DNA from 3 places in the Brevundimonas vitis genome. Region 1 is predicted to be linked to each of the others. Evidence: predicted binding sites of a transcription regulator. Region 1 holds the regulator's gene; each other region holds the start of a gene.
What was found. The regulator LexA, encoded in region 1, represses DNA repair genes until DNA is damaged. The targets are predictions, from matches to a motif close to ATGTTCNCNANNTGTTCT.
Positions count from the first base shown of each region.

Region 2: the regulator LexA is predicted to act here: its motif matches at 1,650-1,667, upstream of dnaE (DNA polymerase III subunit alpha).
Region 3: the regulator LexA is predicted to act here: its motif matches at 1,968-1,985, upstream of JIP62_RS10025 (YifB family Mg chelatase-like AAA ATPase).

Region 1 covers NZ_CP067977.1:487,990-492,024, reverse strand. The annotation lists gene JIP62_RS02390 (ComEC/Rec2 family competence protein) at 1-1,326, shown strand, start outside; gene lexA (transcriptional repressor LexA) at 1,307-2,011, opposite strand; gene trpC (indole-3-glycerol phosphate synthase TrpC) at 2,076-2,867, opposite strand; gene trpD (anthranilate phosphoribosyltransferase) at 2,864-3,901, opposite strand; gene JIP62_RS02370 (anthranilate synthase component II) at 3,906-4,035, opposite strand, start outside.
Region 2 covers NZ_CP067977.1:821,332-825,366, reverse strand. The annotation lists gene JIP62_RS04145 (RNA degradosome polyphosphate kinase) at 1-842, opposite strand, end outside; gene JIP62_RS04140 (P-loop NTPase family protein) at 884-1,558, opposite strand; gene dnaE (DNA polymerase III subunit alpha) at 1,918-4,035, shown strand, end outside.
Region 3 covers NZ_CP067977.1:1,984,408-1,988,442, reverse strand. The annotation lists gene JIP62_RS10035 (serine hydrolase domain-containing protein) at 1-957, shown strand, start outside; gene rarD (EamA family transporter RarD) at 954-1,892, opposite strand; gene JIP62_RS10025 (YifB family Mg chelatase-like AAA ATPase) at 2,009-3,589, shown strand; gene JIP62_RS10020 (response regulator) at 3,627-4,035, shown strand, end outside.

The DNA of each region.
Region 1 (4,035 bases):
CACATCCTTTCGATCTCTGGCCTGCATATGGCGATCGTCGGCGGGTTCGTCTTCTTCCTCGTGCGTCTGATCGTTGCGGCGATCCCCTGGCTGGCGCTTCGGGTGTCGGGAAAGAAGGTGGCGGCCGTCGCGGGTCTGATTGCGGTCGGCACCTATCTGGTGGTTTCGGGGGCACCGGCCCCGGCAGAGCGAGCGGCCATCACGGCCTCGATCGCCTTCCTCGCTGTGCTTCTGGATCGGCAGGCCATCAGCATGCACGCCTTGGCCGTCGCGGCCTTTGCCGTCCTGCTGCTGCAGCCCGAGGCCGTCGTCACCCCCGGGTTTCAGATGTCGTTCGCCGCCACTGCGGCCCTGGTGGCCCTGGCCGAAGCCTGGCCCCAGCGAACGCGGGAAATCTCCGCGCCCTGGCCCATACTGGCAGCGCAGCGGCTGGGCGGATGGATCTGGGCGGCCTTGGCGGCAAGCCTCGTCGCCGGGCTGGCGACCGGACCGTTCGCCATGCAGCATTTCAACCGGACCGCCGTTTTCGGTTTGATCGCCAATATGGCGACCTCGCCCATCTCGACCTTTCTGATGATGCCGGCTTTGGCGCTGGGGGCGGCGCTGGAGCCCTTAGGACTGGGCGGGCCTTTCCTGTGGGTGGCCGGGATCGGTGTGGATCTGATGCTGGCGGTGGGCTCCTGGACGGCCAACCTGCCCGGCGCGGTGCGCACGGTGGCCAGTGCACCGTCGATCGCCCTGCCGATCGCCTTCCTTGGGGTCCTGTTCATTGCTTTGTGGCGCGGGCCGCTGCGTTGGGTGGGCCTGCCGTTTGCCCTGGCCGTCGTCCTGTGGCCCCGGCCGCCTGCGCCTGACCTCTGGATCGGTGATGGCGGAACCAATGCGGCCTATGCCGTCGGAGACAAGGCGGTCGTGATGCGGCCGGGCGTGCGTCAGTTTGCGGTCGATCTGTGGTCGCGGAGGCGGGGGCTGGAGGCTGTAGATCGCCCGACCGAGGGATGGAGCTGTATCCGCTGGTCCTGTGCGCCCTCCACCCGCACCGCGGGCCCGATGGCGCTGGCCTGGGGCAGGCAGCCGGTCTCGATGGAGCAGCTCCAGTCGCTCTGCCGCTCGGCCGAGGTCGTCAGCCTGAGAAGCACCGCATCGGTGCTGCCGGCCGAATGCAACGGCAGACTGGTGCTGGATGGCGTGGACTATGCGCGCGGCGGCTCCGTGGAACTATGGCGCACAGCTCAGGGGTGGCGGGCCGTCTGGACCGCCGATGTCCGGGGCAATCGCCCCTGGAGCCGGGTCGGTGATCCCGAAATCAGTGATAGCGCCGGATGAGGCCGACCAGCTTGCCCTGAACCTCGACCTGATCGGGCCCGAAGATGCGGGTCTCATAAGCGCGGTTGGCAGGCTCCAGCGCAATGGAAGCGCCCTTCTTGCGCAGACGCTTCAAGGTCGCTTCCTCACCTTCGACCAGCGCCACGACGATCTCGCCGGACGCGGCCGTGTCCGCGCGTTTGATGACCACCAGGTCCCCGTTCAGGATGCCTGCCTCGATCATCGAATCGCCTTCGATCTCCAGCATGTAGTGATCCCCGGCCCCCAGCATCGATTCAGGCACTGGATAGCGAGCCGTCTCGTGCTCGATCGCGGCGATGGGCGTGCCAGCCGCGATCTTGCCCATCAGAGCCAGTTCGCGCGTGTCGTTCGCGGCTTCGACCGGGGCGGCAGGCACAGGCCGACCGCCACCGGTGATGACGTCGGGACGGAAGGGCTGTCGTCCCTTGGCCGGCGCGGCGGTCGTCGCCTGTTCCGGCAGTTTCATGACCTCCAGCGCCCGCGCCCGGTGCGCCAGGCGTCGAATGAAGCCCCGCTCCTCCAGCGCCGTGATCAGCCGATGGATGCCCGACTTCGACGCCAGGTCCAGCGCTTCCTTCATCTCATCGAACGAAGGCGAGACCCCGCTTTCACGGATGCGCTGATGAATGAACATCAGCAGCTCGTGCTGTTTCTTGGTGAGCATCGCAGCGACTTCCAGAACAAGGCGTGAACCGTTGCCGATGTTCTGTAAGTGTTCTTGGTGAATGTCAACTTAACAGCAGAGCCCGTGTCGCGGCCTCTACATCGGCCTGCCGCATCAGGCTTTCGCCGACCAGGATGGCTCCGGCACCGGCTGTGGCGACCGCCGCGACATCGGCTGCGGTGAATATCCCGCTTTCGGCCACCAGCAGGGCCTCGTGCGGAGCCAGGTCGGCCAGGCGCGCCGTGGTGGCCAGATCGACCTCGAAGGTCCGCAGCGAGCGGTTGTTGACGCCGATCAGGTCACCGCCCAGGGCCACGGCGCGCGCCATCTCGGCCTCGTCATGGGTCTCGATCAGGGCGTCCATGCCGAATCGGCGCGCCTCGGCCAGGACGTCCGCCGCCAGGGCGTCGTCGATCATGGCCAGGATGATCAGGACGCAATCGGCCCCCAGGGCGCGGCTCTCGGCCACCTGCCATGGGTCGACGATGAAGTCCTTGCGCAGGCAGGGCAGGGCGACGGCCGCCCGCGCCGCGACCAGATAGGCATCATCGCCCTGGAAACTGGGACCGTCGGTCAGCACCGACAGACAGGCTGCCCCGCCGCGCTCATAGGCCTGGGCCAGGGCGGGCGGGTCGAAATCGGCGCGAATCAGACCCTTGGACGGGCTGGCCTTCTTGATCTCGGCGATCAGGGCCGGGCGGCCGGGCGCGGCATGACGGACAAGAGAGGCGCGAAACCCGCGCGGCATCCCGGCGACCGCAGCCTGGGCCTCTATGGCATCCTGTGACGCAGCGGCCTTGCGCGCGGCGACGTCGATCCGCTTGTAGGCGGCGATGCGGTCCAGGATATCGCTCATGCCGGGTCTTCGATCTCGATCGGGGTGTTGGTGGCTTCGACCAGGGCGGCCAGCGCCTTTGCCGCGCGCCCATCGTCGATGACGGCCCCCGCCATGACGGCCCCTTCGGCCAGATCGGCGGCACGATCCGCCACCACCAGGGCCGCCGCCGCGTTCAACAGGACGATGTCGCGATAGGCCCCCGGCGCGCCGTCCAGCAGGGCCCGCAGCGCCGCCGCATTCTCCTCGGCATCACCGCCGCGCAGGTCCGCGATGTCGGCGCGCGCTAGACCGGCCTCCTCGGGGGTGACCGAGAATCGTCGCACCGCCCCGCCCTTGAACTCGGCAACCTCGGTCGGGCCCGTGGTCGTCAGCTCGTCCAGTCCCTGGCCGTGGACTGTCCAGGCCCGGGTGGCCCCCAGCCGCCCCAGGACCTCGGCCAGCGGCTCCAGCAGGCGGGGATCATAGACACCCATCACCTGGCGCTTCGCTCCTGCCGGATTGGAAAGCGGTCCCAACAGGTTGAAGACCGTGCGGAAACCGATCTCGGCCCGCACCGGCCCGACGTGGCGCATGGCCCCGTGATAGGCGGGGGCGAACAGGAAGGCGATATTGGCCACGTCCAGTGAGCGGCGCTGCTGCGCCGGGCTGGCGGCCAGATTGACCCCCAGCACCGACAGCACATCGGACGAACCTGACTTGGAGCTCAGTGCCCGGTTGCCGTGCTTGGCGACCTTCAGCCCCGCACCGGCCAGCACCAGGGCTGCGGCGGTCGAGATGTTGAACGTATGCGCCCCATCGCCCCCCGTGCCGCAGGTGTCGATCGCGTCATAGGGATGATCCAGCGTCAGCGCCGCCTGACGCATGGCAGTGGCAAAGGCGGTGATCTCCTCGACCGTTTCGCCGCGAATCCTCAGGGCCGTCACCGCCGCCGCCACCTGGGCCAGGGTTGGTTCGCCTCGAAGGCAGGCCGCGAAAAAGGCCAGGGCTTCGTCCCTCTCCAGGATGCGGCCCTCGACCAGCTTGGCCAGCAGGGGCTTGAACCCGTCCGCCATCCGCTCAGACCATCGCCGAGCGCTTGATGCCTGCCAGATCCAGGAAGTTGGCAAGCATGTCGTGGCCGTGTTCGGTCGCAATGGATTCGGGGTGGAACTGAACCCCGTGGATCGGACGGTCGCGGTGTTTGAGT
Region 2 (4,035 bases), 330 kb from region 1:
AACGCCTCCTCGTATTCCAGGACCAGGTCCTCGGCCTCTTCCTCGATCTCGATGTCACTGTCGCGGATCAGACGCAGCACGCCCTTCTCCAGCACCTCGCAGCCAGGAAAAAGGTGATCGATGAACAGAAGCAGCAGGCTTTCCAGGGTGACGAACCGGCGACGGTTCTTCGATGAGCGACCGTCCTTGGGCAGTTCCCAGAACCGCTGGACCTGGGTCGGCACCGGCACCAGGGCATAGAGGACGCGGTTGTCGCTGCGGCGGCGCAGCTTCAGCGCCAGCGAGAAACCCAGATTGGGCAGGAAGGGAAAGGGGTGCGCCGGGTCGATGGCCAACGGCGTCAGGACGGCGAACAGGTGGTTCAGGAACTCCGGCTCCAGCCGGTCGCGCTCGGTCTTGGTGATCTTGGCCGAATGGATGACCTCGATCCCGGCGGCGGTCAGTTCCTTGCGCAGCTGGCCCCAGCGCATCTGTTGTTCGGCCATCAGGACGCCGGCCGCCTCATTGACCTTTTCCAGCGCCTCGGCCGGGGTCAGGCCGTCGGGAGAGACGACGCGGACGCGCTCGCGCACCTGGCCCTTCAGTCCCGCCACGCGGGTCATGAAGAACTCATCCAGATTATTGGCCGAGATCGACAGGAACCGCAGCCGCTCCAGCAGGGGGTGGGCCGGGTTGGCCGCCTCCTCCAGAACGCGGGCGTTGAAAGCCAGCCAGGACAATTCGCGGTTGAAGAACCGGTCCGGCGAGGCCATCGCCTCTTCGGACAGATGCAGTTGCGGCGCGCGGGAGGAGGGGACCTCTTCGCCGGTGGTCTTTTCGCTGATCCGGGCCGTGTCGCTCATGGGTCGGTTCTGGCGTGTCCCCGTGACGGCTGCAACCGTCGTCAGTCGAACATTTCGCTATTGGCCTCGACCACCTGCCGGGCCAGGGCGCGCGTGACCGGGCGGTGCAGGGCGTCCAGCGCAGCCACCACCGCCTGGGCCGCCTCGGCGGAGCGGTCGATCCGATAAACCAGATAGTCGATCACATCGGAGGGGGCGGCGATGCCACGCTCCGCGAATCTGGCCTTCAGGATGGCCGCCAGAACCGCCTCGTCTGGCGCCTCCATCGCGGTCGTGACGATGGCATCCAGGCGAGACCGCAGATCGGGCAGGGTCGCGCTCCAGCGCTTGGGTGCACCGCGCGAAACCAGCAGCAGGGCTCCGCCACCGGATTGGGACAGGTTGATCAGGTGGAACAGGGTCTCGTCGTCCGCCTCCTGGGCGCGGTCCAGCAGGACGGGCCGGCCCTCAAGCTCCAACGGATCGGCCAGGGCCGCCTCGGCCCCGTCCAGCGGCATTGCCCCGGTCCGCTCGGCCCAGATGCGCGCCAGCCGGCTCTTGCCGCATCCGGCTGGACCGCAAACAGCCATGACCCCACCGATGAGATTGGGCCAGTCGGACAGCGCCTGCACCGCCGCCCGATTGCAGTCGGAAACGACGAAGCCGTCCGCGCCCGCAGGCAGGTCGGCCTGGAGCGGCAGTCGCAGCTGATCGGGTGCGCCAGAGCGGGTCGTCATAAGCGCTGCATATCAGGTGTATCGGCAGGGTTTCCAACCCGGGGCATGAGGACGGTGGAGCAAAGAGCCGGGTCTGTGGATGGGCTTGACGAGAACAAAAAGCAAACATAGAACATAGGAAGAACACGCTTCTGGGGATCACGATCATGGCGCGATGGGTTCGGGATGGGTTGTCGCTGGCGTCGTGCAGCGGTTTCGTCTGGGTGGTCTGGCAGGTTGCCCTGATGACGCCTGCGGGCTGAGGCCGAGTTGTCCACGCGTTTGTGGACCGTCGCCCGTGTAGCGACGCCTAGGACGCGTTAGGCTCGCGCGCGGGTGGCCGATCGGAATCGTGCCTCCGAACAGGAGCAACAGTCTTGGTGACGCGCGCAGACAGCAGGCATGGCGACGACGGGGGCTTTGTGCATCTGCGCGTGCGTTCGGCCTATTCGCTGCTGGAGGGCGCGATCAAGGCCGGCAAGATCGGGCGGCTGGCTGCGGACGCGGGGATGCCTGCGGCGGCGGTGGCGGACCGGGCCAATCTGTGCGGAGCGCTGGAGTTTGCCGAGAACGCGCGCGACGCCGGCGTGCAGCCGATCATGGCCTGCACCCTGCCGGTTACCGGTCTGGGCGGGCGGATATCTGCCCGCTGGGGGCGCGTGCCCACCATCGTCCTGATCGTCCAGAACGAGGCCGGTTGGCTGAATCTGTGTGCCTTGTCGTCAGCGGCCTATATGGCGGCGGATGAAACCGGCGAGCCGGGCGTGGCTTGGGAGCAGGTGGTGGCCCGCGCCGAGGGGCTGATCCTGTTGTCCGGCGGCCCCGACGGACCGGTCGACCCGTTGTTCGTGCAGGGCAAGACAGCCGAGGCGCAGGCGGCCCTTGCCGAGATGTCCGGCGCATTCGGTGATCGTTTCTATGTCGAACTGCAGCGTCACGGCTTGCCGAGCGAGGCCGTGGCCGAGCGGGGTCTCGTCGAATGGGCCTATGCCAAGGACGTGCCCCTGGTCGCGACCAATGACGTTCATTTTGCCAAACAGGCGCAAGGGCGCTCGCATGAGGCCCTTTTGTGCATCGCCGACGGGGCCTTCATGGGCCAGGACGACCGGCGCCGGGTTACGGACCAGCACTGGTTCAAACCGCCGGCGGCCATGCGTGAGCTGTTCGCCGATCTGCCCGAAGCCTGCGACAACACCATCGACATCGCCCGGCGCTGTGCCTTCGTGGTTCAGACCCGTGCGCCGATCCTGCCCAGGTTCGAGGCGGGCGCAGGCCGATCCGAGCCGGACGAACTGGCCCATCAGGCCCGCGAGGGGCTGAAGGTCCGCCTGTCCCAGGTGACGCCCGCGGCACCCGAGGCCGACTATTGGACGCGGCTGGAATGGGAGGTGTCCATCATCCAGCAGATGGGGTTCCCCGGTTATTTCCTGATCGTGTCGGACTTCATCAAATGGGCCAAGGGGCACGGTATTCCGGTCGGACCGGGTCGGGGTTCTGGGGCCGGATCGCTGGTGGCCTGGGCCCTGACCATCACCGACCTGGATCCCTTGCGGTTCGGCCTGCTGTTCGAGCGCTTCCTGAATCCGGAGCGGGTGTCCATGCCCGACTTCGACATCGACTTCTGTCAGGAGCGGCGCGAGGAAGTGATCGCCTATGTGCAGCAGCGCTATGGCGACGATCGGGTGGCCCAGATCATCACCTTCGGCACCCTGCAGGCGCGCGCGGTGCTGCGCGACGTCGGCCGGGTGCTGCAGATGCCGCTGGGCCAGGTCGATCGCCTGGCCAAGATGATCCCGAACAATCCGGCCAATCCGACCACCCTGGCCCAGGCCATCGAGATCGAGCCTCGCCTGAAGGAGGCGCGGGCTGCCGAGGCGTCTGTGGCGTCGCTGCTGGACACCGCGCTGGAGCTGGAGGGGCTGTATCGCAATGCCTCGACCCACGCCGCCGGCATCGTGATCGGTGACCGTCCCCTGGTCGAGCTGGCTCCGCTTTACAAGGATCCCCGGTCCGACATTCCGGCCACCCAGTTCAACATGAAATGGGTCGAGGCGGCGGGTCTGGTGAAGTTCGACTTCCTCGGCCTGAAGACCCTGACGGTACTGGACCGGGCGCGCGCCTATCTGGAACGACGCGGGGCTGCCCCGGACTGGAACGGCCTGCCGCTGGACGATGGGCGCACCTATGAGCTGATGGCCTCGGGTCAGACGGTCGGCGTGTTCCAGCTGGAAAGCCAGGGCATGCGCGACACCCTGCGCAAGATGCGCTGCGGCTCCATCGAGGAAATCACCGCGCTGATCTCCCTCTATCGGCCGGGGCCGATGGAAATGATCGACACCTATATCGACCGGAAGTTCGGCCGGGCCGAGGTCGATTACCTGCACCCCACCCTGACCGAGGTGCTGCAGGAGACCTATGGCGTCATCATCTACCAGGAACAGGTGATGAAGATCGCCCAGATCCTGGCGGGTTATAGCCTGGGCGAGGCCGACCTGCTG
Region 3 (4,035 bases), 1.5 Mb from region 1:
CCCTTTGCCGCCGACACCCTGGTGCCCGTTTTCTCGACCGGCAAGGCGATCATGGCCCTGCTGATGGCCGCGGCGGTCGAGCGCGGCAAGCTGGCCTATGAGGAGCGGGTCGCGGACCTGTGGCCAGCCTTTGGCCAAGCGGGCAAGGACCGGGTCACCGTCGGCCAAATGATGAGCCACCAGGCCGGTCTGCCCGGCTTTGCCGAGGCGGTGCCGCCGGAACTGTGGTTCGATCCGCCCGCCGTGCTGGAACGGCTGGCCGCCCAGGCCCCGATGTGGGAGCCGGGCACGGCGTCGGGCTATCACCCCATCACCATCGGCTATCTGGCGGGCGAGCTGTTCCGCCTCGTCGAGGGGCGCAGCATGGGCCAGGCCCTGCGTCAGGATTTCGCCCTGACCCACGACCTGGACCTGTGGATCGGCCTGCCGGAAGCCGAGCACCACCGCGTGGCCCAGATGCGCAAGCCCTCCGCCGCCCCGGACCTGGGCGTCATCGACGATGTGAAGCGGGCCGCCTTCCTGGACCGGGGGTCGTCGCCGGGCGGTCGCGGCTCGGTCGAATGGCGAACGATGGAAATCCCTTCCGCCAATCTGCACGGCACGGCCCTGGGTCTGGCGCGGCTGATGTCGGTCATGTCCATGGGCGGGGTTCTGGACGGCCGCACGGTCCTGTCGCCCAGTGTCCTGCATCAGGCGACCCGCGAGCGCATCCATGGCCAGGACCGGGTCGTGCCCTTCGTCATGAGCTGGGCGGCGGGCTTCATGCGGAACAAGGGGCGCGGCATCTTTGGCCCCAATCCCGAGACCGTGGGCCACGCCGGGTGGGGCGGCAGCTGTGCCTTCGCCGACCCGGCGCGCGGGGTCTCGGCCGCCTATGTCATGAACCGGCAGTCGCCGCACCTGATGGGCGACCCCCGCTCGCTGCGCCTGATCGAGGCCCTGTACGCCGCCCTCTAGATCGGTTCAGCCGCCCGCATCGCCACCTGGGCCGCACGCACCCGGTACCAGGCGGCCAGGGCAAAGACCGCCGCGCCCAGCCAGATGAAGCCGAACGACAGCCCGCGCAGCAGGGTAAAGGCCTCGCCCGTCGCCACCCCGATCGCGAACTGCAGCGTCGGGGCCAGGAACTGGACGAAGCCGATCGTCGACAGGGGCAACCGCCGAGCCGACCAGGCGAACAGGGCCAGCGGCAGCACCGTCGCCAGACCGCTGAACAGGCCCCAGGCGAAACCGGACGGCGAGGCAAACCCATGCCCCTGTCCCGCCATCTGCAGCCACAGCACATAGGCCAGGCCAAACGGCAGCAGCATCAGACATTCGATCAGCAGGCCGGGCTGGGCCTCGACCGCCACCCGCTTGCGGATCACGCCGTAAGCGCCAAAGCTGAAGGCCAGGGCCAGGGAAATCCACGGCGGCCGTCCCAGGGCCAGGGCCTGGATCGCCACCCCCACCGCCGCCAGCCCGATCGCCACCCAGCCCCAGCGGTCGATCCGCTCGCGGAACAGCCACAGGCCGACGATCATGTTCAGCAGCGGGTTGATGTAATAGCCGAGGCTGGCCTCCAGCGTCGCATGATGGGTCGTGGCCCAGACATACAGGCCCCAGTTGGTCGCGATCAGGGCGGTCGACAGCGCCAGCCAGGCCAGGTTGCGCGGCTGGGCCAGAACGGTCCGCACCTGGGCCGACTGCCCGGCCAGCAGCACCAGCCCTGCCGCGAACAGCACCGACCACAGCGCCCGGTGCGACAGGATCTCGGCCGCCGTGAACGCGGCCCCCGCCATCCCCATGAACAACAGGGGCATGAACCCCCACATCACATAACACCCCACCGCCGCCATCAGGGCGGTGCGATCGGGTGCGGCAGGAGAAACGGCAGGCGAGGAGGACGTCATCGCCGCATCTGGGGCCTTTCACCCGCAGGAACAAGCGCTGGACGGCGGATATCGGACGCGGCTTGTCATCGAACAGAGTTCGTGATTTGTTCCACTCGGTAAGGGCGGAGGGACGGATGGTCGCGCGGGTGGTGACGGTGGCGTTCGATGGGGTGGACGCCCGGCGCGTGGACGTCGAGGTCCAGCTGGTCGGCGGTACCGGCCAGACCAGTTTCACCATCGTCGGCCTGCCGGACAAGGCGGTGGCCGAGAGCCGCGAGCGGGTGCACGGTGCCTTTGCGGGCATCGGCCTGGCCCTGCCGCCGCGCCGGATCATCGCCAATCTGGCCCCGGCCGATCAGAGGAAGGAGGGCAGTCATTTCGACCTGCCCATCGCCCTGTCCCTGTTGGCGGCCATGGGGGTGATCGCCCCCGATGCCCTGGACGGCTGGGCGGCGGTCGGGGAACTGGGCCTGGACGGTCAGATCGCGGCGGTGGGCGGCACCCTGCCGGCCGCGGTGGCGGCGGCCTCCATGGGGCTGGGTCTGATCTGTCCCGAGATCAATGGGCCCGAGGCGGCCTGGGCCGGGGATGTGTCCATCCTGGCCCCGCGCTCTCTGATCGGACTGATCAATCATTTCAAGGGCACCCAGGTGCTGCGCGCGCCCGAGCCGGGCCCGATCCGGTCAGGCGGCGCCGTGCCCGACCTGCGCGAGGTCAAGGGCCAGGAAAGCGCCAAGCGGGCGCTGGAGATCGCGGCCGCCGGGGGCCACAATCTGCTGTTCGTGGGGCCGCCCGGATCAGGCAAGTCGATGATGGCCCAGCGCCTGCCTGGCCTGTTGCCGCCGCTGACGCCGCAGGAGCTGCTGGAGACCTCCATGGTCTGGTCAGTGGCCGGGCTGATCGAGCGCGGGGCCCTGACCCGCGACCGGCCCTTCCGCAGTCCGCACCATTCCGCCTCCATGGCCGCCCTGACCGGCGGCGGCACGCGCGCCAAGCCGGGCGAGGCCTCCCTTGCCCACAATGGCGTGCTGTTTCTGGACGAACTGCCGGAATATTCGGCGCAGGCGCTGGATTCCTTGCGCCAGCCGCTGGAGACGGGCGAAATCGTAGTGGCCCGCGCCAATGCCCACATCCGCTATCCGGCGCGGTTCCAGCTGGTGGCGGCGATGAATCCTTGTCGCTGTGGTCTGGGCGGTGCCGGGCGCGGCGCCTGCGGCAAGGCCCCCCGGTGCCAGCGCGACTATCAGAACCGGATTTCGGGGCCCCTGTTCGACCGCATCGACCTGACGGTCGAGGTGCCGCCGGTGACGGCCGCCGACATGGCTTTGCCGCCTCCGTCCGAAGGCACGGCAGAGGCGGCAGCAAGAGTCCATGCCGCCCGCGCCATGCAGGAGGACCGCGTCCGCGCCGCTGGCCTCGACCCGGCCCAGGCCCTGAATGCCCGTTCGGGCGGGGATGTGCTGGACCGGTTCGCCACCCCCGACTCGGCGGGCCGGGCCCTGCTGATGCGGGCGGGCGAGGCGGGCGGCCTGACGGCGCGAGGCTGGACCCGGACCCTGCGGCTGGCCCGCACCATCGCCGATCTGGATGGGTCCGAGGGGGTGCTGCGCCGTCATATCGCCGAGGCGCTGATCTATCGCCGCACCACCGTCGGGGCCCAGGCTGATTTCGATCGGCAAGTCATGCCTTCCGGGCTGGGGGCTGCGGCCTTCTGATCAACCGGCCTTAACCCCTTTGTGTCAGGGTCGGTCCATGGCCTCCCGACCCACCCGGACCCGCAAGACGACCCTCGCCGCCGAGACCGCCTCGGGAGCCGCCGGGGCCGCGCCCGAACAGCAGTTCCTGCGCCTGATGAGCCACGAGATGCGCACCCCCCTGAACGGGGTGATCGGCATGCTGGGCCTGTTGTCCCGCACGCGCCTGGACGGGGCCCAGCGGGCCTATGCCGAGGCGGCCCAGTCCTCGGCCGAGCATCTGCTGGGGCTGGTCAACGACCTGCTGGACTATGCGCGGCTGGAAGCGGGCAAGCTGGAGTTCGACACCGCCCCCGTCGACATCGAGGCCCTGGTGCGCGGCGTGGCCGAACTGCTCAGCCCGCGCGCCCACGACCGGGGACTGGAAATCGCCTGGTCCGTCGCCGCCGATGTGCCGACCGTGCTGG